Regions from separate parts of the Streptomyces sp. NPDC003027 genome, predicted to be linked through region 3. Evidence: riboswitches for the same ligand, from Rfam matches in the RefSeq annotation. Region 3 holds a riboswitch; each other region holds the start of a gene.
The links. A riboswitch is a leader RNA that binds a small molecule or an ion and turns the genes downstream of it on or off. The one in region 3 is predicted to bind cyclic di-AMP.

Region 1: it holds a riboswitch for cyclic di-AMP, as region 3 does, so the genes downstream of both, ACWDX6_RS06275 (M23 family metallopeptidase) here and ACWDX6_RS29425 (C40 family peptidase) in region 3, are expected to answer to the same signal.
Region 2: it holds a riboswitch for cyclic di-AMP, as region 3 does, so the genes downstream of both, ACWDX6_RS24415 (transglycosylase family protein) here and ACWDX6_RS29425 (C40 family peptidase) in region 3, are expected to answer to the same signal.

Annotation. Positions count from the first base shown of each region.
Region 1 covers NZ_JBSFTU010000005.1:98,226-101,489, forward strand. Annotated here, with positions in the region: gene ACWDX6_RS06270 (SGNH/GDSL hydrolase family protein) at 1-43, opposite strand, end outside; gene ACWDX6_RS06275 (M23 family metallopeptidase) at 215-1,156, opposite strand; cyclic di-AMP (ydaO/yuaA leader) riboswitch at 1,161-1,317, opposite strand; gene ACWDX6_RS06280 (tyrosine-protein phosphatase) at 1,708-2,520, shown strand; gene ACWDX6_RS06285 (DUF6126 family protein) at 2,535-2,690, opposite strand; gene ACWDX6_RS06290 (helix-turn-helix domain-containing protein) at 2,711-3,264, opposite strand, start outside.
Region 2 covers NZ_JBSFTU010000039.1:19,570-22,833, forward strand. Annotated here, with positions in the region: gene ACWDX6_RS24405 (cytochrome P450 family protein) at 1-650, shown strand, start outside; gene ACWDX6_RS24410 (transglycosylase family protein) at 765-1,760, shown strand; cyclic di-AMP (ydaO/yuaA leader) riboswitch at 2,019-2,194, shown strand; gene ACWDX6_RS24415 (transglycosylase family protein) at 2,198-2,893, shown strand.
Region 3 covers NZ_JBSFTU010000067.1:4,874-8,137, forward strand. Annotated here, with positions in the region: gene ACWDX6_RS29420 (ATP-binding protein) at 193-621, shown strand; gene ACWDX6_RS29425 (C40 family peptidase) at 758-1,234, opposite strand; cyclic di-AMP (ydaO/yuaA leader) riboswitch at 1,238-1,410, opposite strand; gene ACWDX6_RS29430 (urease subunit gamma) at 2,054-2,356, shown strand; gene ACWDX6_RS29435 (urease subunit beta) at 2,370-2,699, shown strand; gene ACWDX6_RS29440 (urease subunit alpha) at 2,692-3,264, shown strand, end outside.

The sequences.
Region 1 (3,264 bases), on a different contig from region 3:
ACCCGAATACGTCCATGTCTCTTGATCTCGAATCGTCTGCCACGGGAGCACATCTTTCCCTTGGGGGTGTGACCTACGCGACCGTAAGGAGTGGTTGACGGCAGGTGAGATACGCCACCGGTCAAGATTGCGCCAAGCCGGAATACGCCGAGGGCCCGGCACGAAGGTGCCGGGCCCGGGGTGCGTGCCGTGGGACGCGTCGAGTGGTGACGCGTCAGATGCTGACGCCCTTCTCGCGCAGGTAGGCGAGCGGGTCGATGTCCGAGCCGTAGCTCGGACCGGTGCGCATCTCGAAGTGCAGGTGCGGACCGCTGGAGTTGCCGGTGGAGCCGGACAGGCCGATCTGGTCGCCGCCGTTGACGGACTGGCCGGCGGAGACGGAGAGGGAGGAGAGGTGCGCGTACTGCGAGTAGGTGCCGTCCGCGTGCTGGATGACGACCTCGTTGCCGTACGAACCGCTCCAGCCGGCGGAGTACACGGTGCCCGCGCCGACGGCCTTGACGGAGGTGCCGGAGGAGGCCATGAAGTCGACACCGGTGTGGTAGCCGGAGGACCACATCGAGCCGGAGGCGCGGTACGGCGTGGAGACGCCGCCGCTCACCGGGGAGACCCAGCCGGAGGAGGACTGCGACGCCGGCTTCGACTCCGCGGCGGCGCGCTCGCTGCTGCGGGAGCTGCGCGACTCGGCCGCGTCGGAGGTGGACTTCCCGGCCTTCGGAGCCGCCTTCGGAGCCGCCTTGGGCGCGGCCTTCGGAGCCGCGGCCTTGGGCGCGGGCGCCTTGGCCGTGGACTTGGCGCCGAGGGTGAGCTTCATGCCGGGGAAGATCAGCGAGGGGTTCTCGCCGACGACCTGGCGGTTGTCCTCGTAGAGCTTCTTCCAGCCGCCGGCCAGGTGGTGCTCGGCGGCGATCTTGGACAGATAGTCGCCGGCGACGACGGAGTACGTCTTCGGCTTGGCCTTGGCGGCGGCCGGGGCCTTCGCGGCGGCGGCGACGGCCTGCTCGGGCATCACGGCGGGAGCGGTCTTCTCGGCGGCGTGGGCGCCGGTCGCGCCGAGGAGCGGCAGGGCGACGACGGCGCCGCCCGTACCGGCGGCGACGAATCCGCGCGTGATCGGGTTGACCTTGGGACGGCGGTGCTTACCCTTCGCGGGCATGGCGAATTCCTCTCCGTCGCCTGCGAGGTGAGCTGTCGGGTTCGGACTGGAGATGCCCGGCCGCGTTCTCACGCGGCTTCACCCCGAGCCGGGCCGGCACGAGCCGGTTCGGCGTACTACCTGGGTCCCCCGCTCCTGCCATACGTGGGTGGGTGCGGATTCCGGACGGTGGCAGGATTCGGCGGTCCGACCGGATTGACGGTGACCGTAGACGAGGGGGGTCGGCGTGAACAAGCCGTCGCATTCATCTCGCATTCCCCGCCGTGAAATTCAACCGGAATTCCGGTCACCCTCCGCGATGACGGAGGCTCGATTTCCTTTTCTGCCAGGGCTATTGCGGAAGACGATCAGGCACGGTCCGTCACGGTTATGACGCTGCTCACGCCCCGGAACCCATCTCCCCTGCAATCAGGGCGCGTTATCCCTAACATCCCAATTCGGACAGAACGCTCATTACCGCCTCAGGGGTGTGCGAGCGGGCCGCCACCCGGAATGATTGCCCCAGGAACCGATCTCGTATCGTCGAAGTCCGCCAACACTCAGGAGTACTCGTGACGCAGCAGCTGCCGCAGGTCCCGTCGACCGAACCCGAGCTGACCGGGGTCCGAAACTTCAGGGACGTGGGCGGCCTGCCGACCGTGGACGGCGGCTCGGTGCGGTTCGGACGGCTCTTCCGCAGCGGCCACCTCGCGCACGCCACGGAGGAGGACGCGGCCTTCCTGTCCACCCTCGGACTGCACACCGTCTTCGACTTCCGCAACGCGGCGGACCGGAAGGTGGAGGGCGCGGACATCGAGCTGCCGGGTGTACGAAATGTGAACATACCGCTCAACGACCCGGCCGACGGCAAGGAGTTCTGGAAGCTGGTCAGCGGGGGCAACCTGGAGCAGCTGCGCGACGCGCTCGGCGACGGCAAGGCGGCCGACCGCATGGCCGAGTCGTACCGGAAGATGATCGTCGAGCGTACGGCGGAGCACAGCCGCGTCCTGCACGCGATGGCCGAGGACAGCGTCCCCGCCCTGATGCACTGCGCGGCCGGCAAGGACCGCGCGGGTCTGTCCATAGCGATCTCGCTGCTCGCAGTGGGCGTCGAGCGCGAGGCGATCGAGGCGGACTACATCAAGTCGAACGACCCCCACCGCCGCTACAAGATCCGCCGCAGCTCCACCTCCGCGGACGCCATGGCACCCGAGGTGATGGAGCTGCTCGGTCCGCTCTTCGACGCGCGCGTGGAGTACCTCCGGGCGGCGTTCGAGACGATGGAGCAGACCTGGGGCACGGCCGAGAACTACCTCTCGCAGGGGCTCGGGCTCGCTCCCGAGACCCGTGAGCGGCTGCGCGAGCGCCTCGTCACCGAGGCGTAGCCCGGCCGGCGCGGCTACTGGTTCTGTCCGCCGAGCATGAAGAGCAGATAGAGGAAGCCCGCGAAGAGGTGGCCGGCGACCAGGTAGGCGAAGAGGCGGAGGACCAGCCCCTTGGGGAACTTGCCGCCCCCGCGCTCCTCACCAGTGATCGCGGCGGATTTGTCGGACATTTCAGCACCTTCCAAAGGGCTCAGCGCGGGTGCGGGGTCCCCTCGCCGAGACACAGCTCGGCGGCGGGGCTCTGCATCAGCGTGTGGACGAAGAGCAGGTCGGCCCCGCCTCGGGTGGCGGCGCCGATGCGGTGCGGGGTGAGCGAGTCGAAGTGCGCGCTGTCCCCCGGTTCGAGCACGTGCACGGCGTCACCGAGCGCGAGCCGCACCCGGCCGTCCAGGACGTGGAGCCACTCCTCGCCGGGGTGGACCCGCACGATGTCGGCGCGGGTGGCGTACGGCACGTGGACGCGGAGCGCCTGAAGGGCGCGTCCGGAGCCGCCGGCCTGGTGGTAGACCCAGCCGTCGGCCTCGACGGGCTCGGCCCGGCCCGCGCGGACGATCGGGTCGCGCTCGGGGGGCGCCTCGCCGAGGAGTTCCGAGACGGTCGTACCGTAGATGCGGGCGAGGGCGAGCAGCATCGGCAGCGAGGGCTGGCGGCGGCCCGTCTCCAGCCGGGAGAGATGGGCCGGCGACAGACCGGCCCGCCGGGCGGCGGCCTCCAGGGTGAGCCCGCGCCGCCGGCGCAGCCCGC
Region 2 (3,264 bases), on a different contig from region 3:
CGGAGCTGATCCACCGCAAGCGGCTCGATCCGGGGGACGACCTGATCTCTGGCCTCATCAAGGCCTCCGACCACGGGGAGCACCTCACCGAGAACGAGGCCGCTGCGATGGCCTTCATCCTGCTCTTCGCCGGCTTCGAGACCACGGTCAATCTGGTGGGGAACGGGGTGTACGCGCTGCTCCGCAACCCCGACCAGCGGGAGCGGCTCCAGGCGTCGCTCGCGGCGGGGGAGCGGGGGCTCCTGGAGACGGGGGTCGAGGAGCTGTTGCGCTACGACGGACCGGTCGAGCTGGCCACCTGGCGGTACGCCATGGAGCCGCTGACCATCGGCGGGCAGGAGATCCCGGCGGGCGATCCGGTCCTCGTCGTACTCGCCGCCGCCGACCGCGACCCGGCGCGGTTCGACCGGCCGGACACGCTCGACCTGTCCCGGCGCGACAACCAGCACCTCGGGTACGGGCACGGCATCCATTACTGCATCGGCGCCCCGCTCGCCCGGCTGGAGGGACAGATCGCCCTCGCCACCCTCCTGACGCGGCTGCCGGATCTGCGACTTGCCGTGGATCCGGCCGATCTGCGGTGGCGGGGAGGGCTCATCATGCGCGGATTGCGCACTCTTCCGGTGGAGTTCGACCCCCTTGTCCGCTGACGAACCGTCAGGACTGTGACTTTTACGTGATCTCCGCTGCATCGACTTGTGACTGACGTTCGAATGCCGCTACGTTCACCGTCATTCTCAGCCGTCACGCGAAAGGCATTCCGCATGCGCTCCGGGAACGGACGTCACCGCAGACCCCGCCAGGCCCCCGCCATCGTCGTCGCCGCAGGCGTGACCGGATCGGCCCTCGCGCTGCCGCTGCTCGGCGCGGGCTCCGCCTCCGCCGCCGACGCCGCCACCTGGGACCGGGTGGCCGAGTGCGAGTCGGGCGGCCTGTGGAGCGCCAACTTCGGCAACGGGCTCTACGGCGGGCTCCAGTTCACCCAGGAGACCTGGGAGCGGCACGGCGGCCTCGCGTACGCGTCCAGCGCCGACCTGGCCAGCCGTGCGCAGCAGATCGTGGTGGCCGAGAAGGCGTTCGCCGCCGGTGGCACGGAGTGGGACACCTGCGCCCCGATCGCCGGTCTGACGAACGACGGCACCGCCCCCGAGGTGGACCCGGGGCCGGCCGTCGTGCCGGCGGAGCCCACGGGCCCGGTCGAGGAGTCGAACCGGACCACGGGTCTGCCGATCGCCCCCACGGCGCCCGAGGCGGCCCCGACGACCCCCGAGGTCCTCCCGACGGCCCCCGAGGCCGTCCCGACCACCTCCGCCGCCCCCACCGCGCCCGTGGCGCCGGACGCCTCGACGGGCATCGGCACGCCGTCCCCCACCGCCCCCGGGGCATCGGTCACGCCGTCCGCGCCGGCCGCCCCGGGCACCGGCAAGCACCGTGGCGGCGCGGCCCCCGAAGAGACGGGCATTGCGGACGGCAGCGGAGAAACCGGTCGCCACGCCTCGCCGCTCGAAGCGGCTGACGGGCCGACAGGCGGCGTGACCGCCGGTACGGGTGCGGAGAATGCGGACACTCAGGGCACCGCGGACGAATACACCGTCAAGCCCGGAGACAATCTCACCGAGATTGCTCAGGAGAACGAGCTCCCCGGCGGCTGGGCCGCGCTCTATGACGCCAACCGCCGGACGGTGGGCGGCGATCCGGATCTCATCCTCCCTGGTCAGAGCCTCGACCTGACGCCCGAAACCGCTCCCGCGCAGGGCTAGTTCGGGACCTTATGTCCGGTTCTGAGCAAGTGAGACATGGGTCTCTTTGTCGCGACCGGCGTATCCCGTCCGCAAACTTTGCTCCCGTCACCTCTCACCTGCGTAAACGCTGTTCGGTCGAGGGCGGGTAAGGGCGATTTCTCCCTAATGGACGCCTTTGAACTTCGTGGGGGTCTGTGTCTACGGTCGTGACTGCTCGCCACCGCGGGCCCCGTCGACCGAAACGCCGAATCCTGCCGTCGGTTGATGGGAACAGTCGTCGCGCAAGCGCCGTAGGCAGGAGCGGGGGACCCAAGGTAAGCGCCGGTTCCCGGCCGTCGAGACAGACGGACGGAAGGCCGGCTTGGGGTGGAGCCGCGTGCTGGTCACGCGGCCGGACAACTCACTTGGTCCGAACCCGACAGCTCACCTCGCAGGCGTCGGTGAGGAGAAATCGCATGCTGCTTTCCGGTAAGGGCAAGCACCGTCGTGCTTCCAAGGCCACCCGCGCCGTCGCACTCGTCGGCGTCGCCGGCGTCGCCGTCGCCGCCCCGCTGATGACGGCCGGGTCCGCCTCGGCCGCCACCGCCTCCGAGTGGGACGCCGTCGCCCAGTGCGAGTCCGGCGGCAACTGGTCCATCAACACCGGCAACGGTTACTACGGCGGCCTGCAGTTCTCGGCCTCCACCTGGGCCGCCTACGGCGGTACCGCGTACGCCTCGACCGCCGACCAGGCCTCCAAGTCGCAGCAGATAGCGGTCGCCGAGAAGGTCCTGGCCGGCCAGGGCAAGGGTGCCTGGCCGAGCTGCGGCGTGGGCCTCTCCGGCGCCGCGTACAACGGCGGCTCCGCCGAGCAGGCCGCCCCCGCGCAGCAGGAGCGTCAGGCCGAGCAGCCGACGACCCGCAGCGAGTCGCGCACCGCGCCGAAGGCCGCGCCCAAGAAGGCCGAGCCGAAGAAGACCGTCACCACCCCGACCGGCAAGAAGGTCGCGAAGGGTGACGGCGAGTACAAGGTCGCGGCCGGCGACACGCTGAGCAAGATCGCCGCCGCCCACGACGTCAAGGGCGGCTGGGCCAAGCTGTTCGAGCTCAACAAGGACATCGTCGACGACGCCGACCTGATCTACCCGGGCCAGCAGCTCCACCTGAAGTGAGTCCGGCGGCCCGCGTGAGTCCGGCGGCTCGCACGGGCCCCAGGGGGCGTCTCGCCCCCACGACTCTCCCGCGGTGACCACCCCGGTCCGGCGCGCCCTTCCCCCGTGCGCGCCGGACCGGGGTTCCGCGCGTTCGGGGCCACCGGCCGGCGGGTGACCCCCCGGGTTCCCGGGGCCGAGCCCCGCCCGCAGGGCCCCACCTCGTTACCGCCCAGTAGTTCTGAGGTCGTTCGTCCGCAGATGCATGCCCTTGGGTCCTTTTTCGTCCCAGCGGGCGGGCGCCCGGCCGACTGGAGGGCGGGAGCCGGTTAGGCTCTTGCCGCAAGGCCAAAGAGACCCTGCACCGCATGCGTCACATCTAGCTTCACATC
Region 3 (3,264 bases):
CCGGCGGATCGAGATGGGATGCCTTAGGGGAGAGCCGCCTCAAAAAGGTTGCGCCTCGCCGGAGTTCACCGCATCGGGGGACAGATATCGGCATATCTTGGGGGATCGCCACCCATGGCGGCACGTCCGGTGGCACTCTGACGGCGAGCGCAATCCGGGGCGGGGCCCCGGTGGGAAAGGGACAGCGTCGCCATGGCAGACCATCAGGAAGCAACCGTCACTCTGCCGAGCGATCCCGCCTCGGTGTCCGCCGCCCGAAGATATGTCGACGACGTCCTCGGCGAGTGGGGACTCCCGGACGGAAGCGACACCGCCGACACCGTCCGGCTGATCGTCTCGGAACTGGCCACCAACGCCGTGCAGCACACCTTCGGCCAGTCGCCCAACTTCACCGTCGACGTCCGCCTGGAGCGCGAGGAGTGGCTGTGCGTCGGCGTCACCGACAGCCATCCGCGCCGGCCCCGGCGGCTGCCGGCGGCCGTGCAGCAGGACAACGGCCGGGGGATGGTGATCATCCGCTATCTGGCGGCCGAGGCGGGCGGCCGGCTCTCGGTCACCCCGACCGACGACGGCGGCAAGACCGTCTGGATCACCCTGCCCTGGAAGGCGTCCCTGGTCTAGGGGGCGTCTTGCCGATCATGCCGGGCTGGCGTGCGGCCCTGCTCACCGTCCCGCTCGCGGGGAGCTGAGCCGGTGCGGAGGGGGGCGGTGGCGTCACCGCGCCCCTTCGGCATCTCGTCCGCCGGATGGCGGCCCGTCAGCGGACCCGGCCGTAGTAGATCTTCGAGGACCAGATCTTGTCGAGCTTCACCCAGGAGCCGGTCTTGGGGGAGTGCCAGATCTTGTTGCCACCGGCGTAGATGCCCACGTGGTAGACCCTTCCACCGGAGTGGAAGAAGACCAGGTCGCCCCGTTGCCTGCTGGAGGCGGAGATGTGCCGGGTCTTGTTGTACTGCTGCTGCGCGGTACGGGGCAGCGACTTGCCCGCCTTCTTGTACGAGTAGAGCGTGAGCCCCGAGCAGTCGAACCTGCTCGGCCCGGTCGCTCCGTACTTGTAAGGCGATCCCTTCTTGGAGGCGGCGATGCGCAGCGCCTTGTCGGCGTGTGCGGTCGCGGCCTGGGCCTCCGGTGCGCCGCCCGGCGCCAGCAGCGTGCCGCCGACGGCGGCGAGGGTGAGAGCCGAGACGGCTCCGGCTCGGGACAGCAGGGACGGGACATGAATCTGCGCAGTCATGCGCAACCCTTCGTCAGCCGCCTGTGAAGGATGACCTGTCGGGTTCGGGCAGGCGAAGATGCCCGGCCGCGGCTGCGGCTTCACCCCGAGGAACGGCCCACCTGCTCGGTCGTCCCGTGCTGCTCGGGTCCTCCACTCCTGCCGATCCACTCCTGTCGACCAGACGTCCGGGACAGCGGCAGGACTCGGCGTCCGCCCGGACCGCCCCGCCGCGGTGGCGGGGGCTTGTCGTCGTGAGGGATCTTGACCCACACACTGGTCGAAAACCGAGCTGAAACGGCGATATGTGAGGCTCCTCACGACTGATCCATTCGAGTGGACAAGAAGGTTTCGTGATCTTCAGAGGTTTGTTCGACGAGCCCCGTACCAGGGCTGGAACAGCCGATTCCGCCAGATGTGTGCACCTGTTCTGCAACTCACCCCTCCCATAAGTCGATTCATCGACTACGCCGAACGAGGGAGGGTTTTCACGGCGCCGGTGCTCCGAGTGGACCTCGACACGACACGCGGGAATGTCAACTGGCGGGGGGCGCCGGGGAGCATCGGCTCGGTCGCCCGTGTCGACCCGCCGCATCGGCTCCGGGTGAGCGGAGCCGCTTCGGCATCGCCGCCCGCCATCGCGAGCCGGGCGCGGGCAAACCCGGCGGGCCGATGTCCACGGGGACGCAAAGCCCGAGTTAACGCGCCGGAAAAACTTCCGCCCTAACGTGCAATGTCTGACCCAGCAGCGCCGCTACGCGGCTCGACACCGTGTGGAAGATCGGTAACGTCCGCTGCTGTCCGGGAGAGCCGCCCGGTGGACGACTGTGAGGTGGAAGCGTGCAACTGACCCCGCATGAGCAGGAACGCCTGCTCATCCATGTGGCGGCGGACGTGGCCGAGAAGCGCAGGGCACGCGGGGTGAAGCTCAACCACCCCGAGTCCATCGCGTTGATCACCGCCCACATTCTGGAGGGCGCACGGGACGGCCGTACGGTCGCCGAGCTCATGGCCTCCGGCCGCAAGGTCCTCTCCCGTGAGGACGTCATGGCCGGCATCCCCGAGATGATCCACGACGTGCAGGTCGAGGCCACCTTCCCGGACGGCACCAAGCTCGTCACCGTCCACGATCCGATCGTGTGACGGGGGAGCGACGATGATTCCCGGAGAGATCCTGTACGGGGACGGCCCCGTGGCCCTCAACGAGGGCCGCCCCGTCACCCGCCTCACGGTCCTGAACGCCGCCGACCGCCCCGTCCAGGTCGGCTCCCACTACCACTTCGCCGAGGCCAATCCCGGTCTCGACTTCGACCGCGCCGCCGCGCGCGGTCTGCGGCTCCACATCGCCGCGGGCACCGCCGTGCGCTTCGAACCCGGCATCCCCGTGGAGGTCGAACTCGTACCGCTGGCGGGCCGCCGACTGGTCCCCGGCCTGCGCGGCGAGACCGCCGGCGCGCTCGACACCGAGGGGGCCGACCGTGCCTGACCTGCACCGTTCCGTCTACGCCGACCTCTTCGGCCCCACCACCGGTGACCGTATCCGGCTCGCCGACACCGACCTGCTCGTCGAGATCGAGGAGGACCGCTCGGGCGGACCCGGCCGCGCCGGCGACGAAGCCGTCTTCGGCGGCGGCAAGGTCATCCGCGAGTCCATGGGCCAGTCCCGGACGACCCGCGCCGAGGGCGCGCCCGACACCGTCGTGACCGGGGCCGTGATCATCGACCACTGGGGTGTCGTCAAGGCCGACATCGGCATCCGCGACGGCCGGATCACCGCACTCGGAAAGGCCGGCAACCCCGATACCATGGACGGCGTCCACCCCGGCCTCGTGATCGGACCGGAGACCGAGGTCATCGCCGGCAACGGCAGAATCGTCACCGCCGGAGCCGTCGACGCCCACGTCCACTTCATCTCACCGACCGTCGTCGAGCAGGCGCTCGCCACCGGCATCACCACCCTCGTCGGCGGCGGCACGGGCCCGGCCGAAGGAACCAAGGCGACCACCGTCACCCCCGGCCCCTGGCATCTCGCCCGGATGTTCGAGGCGCTG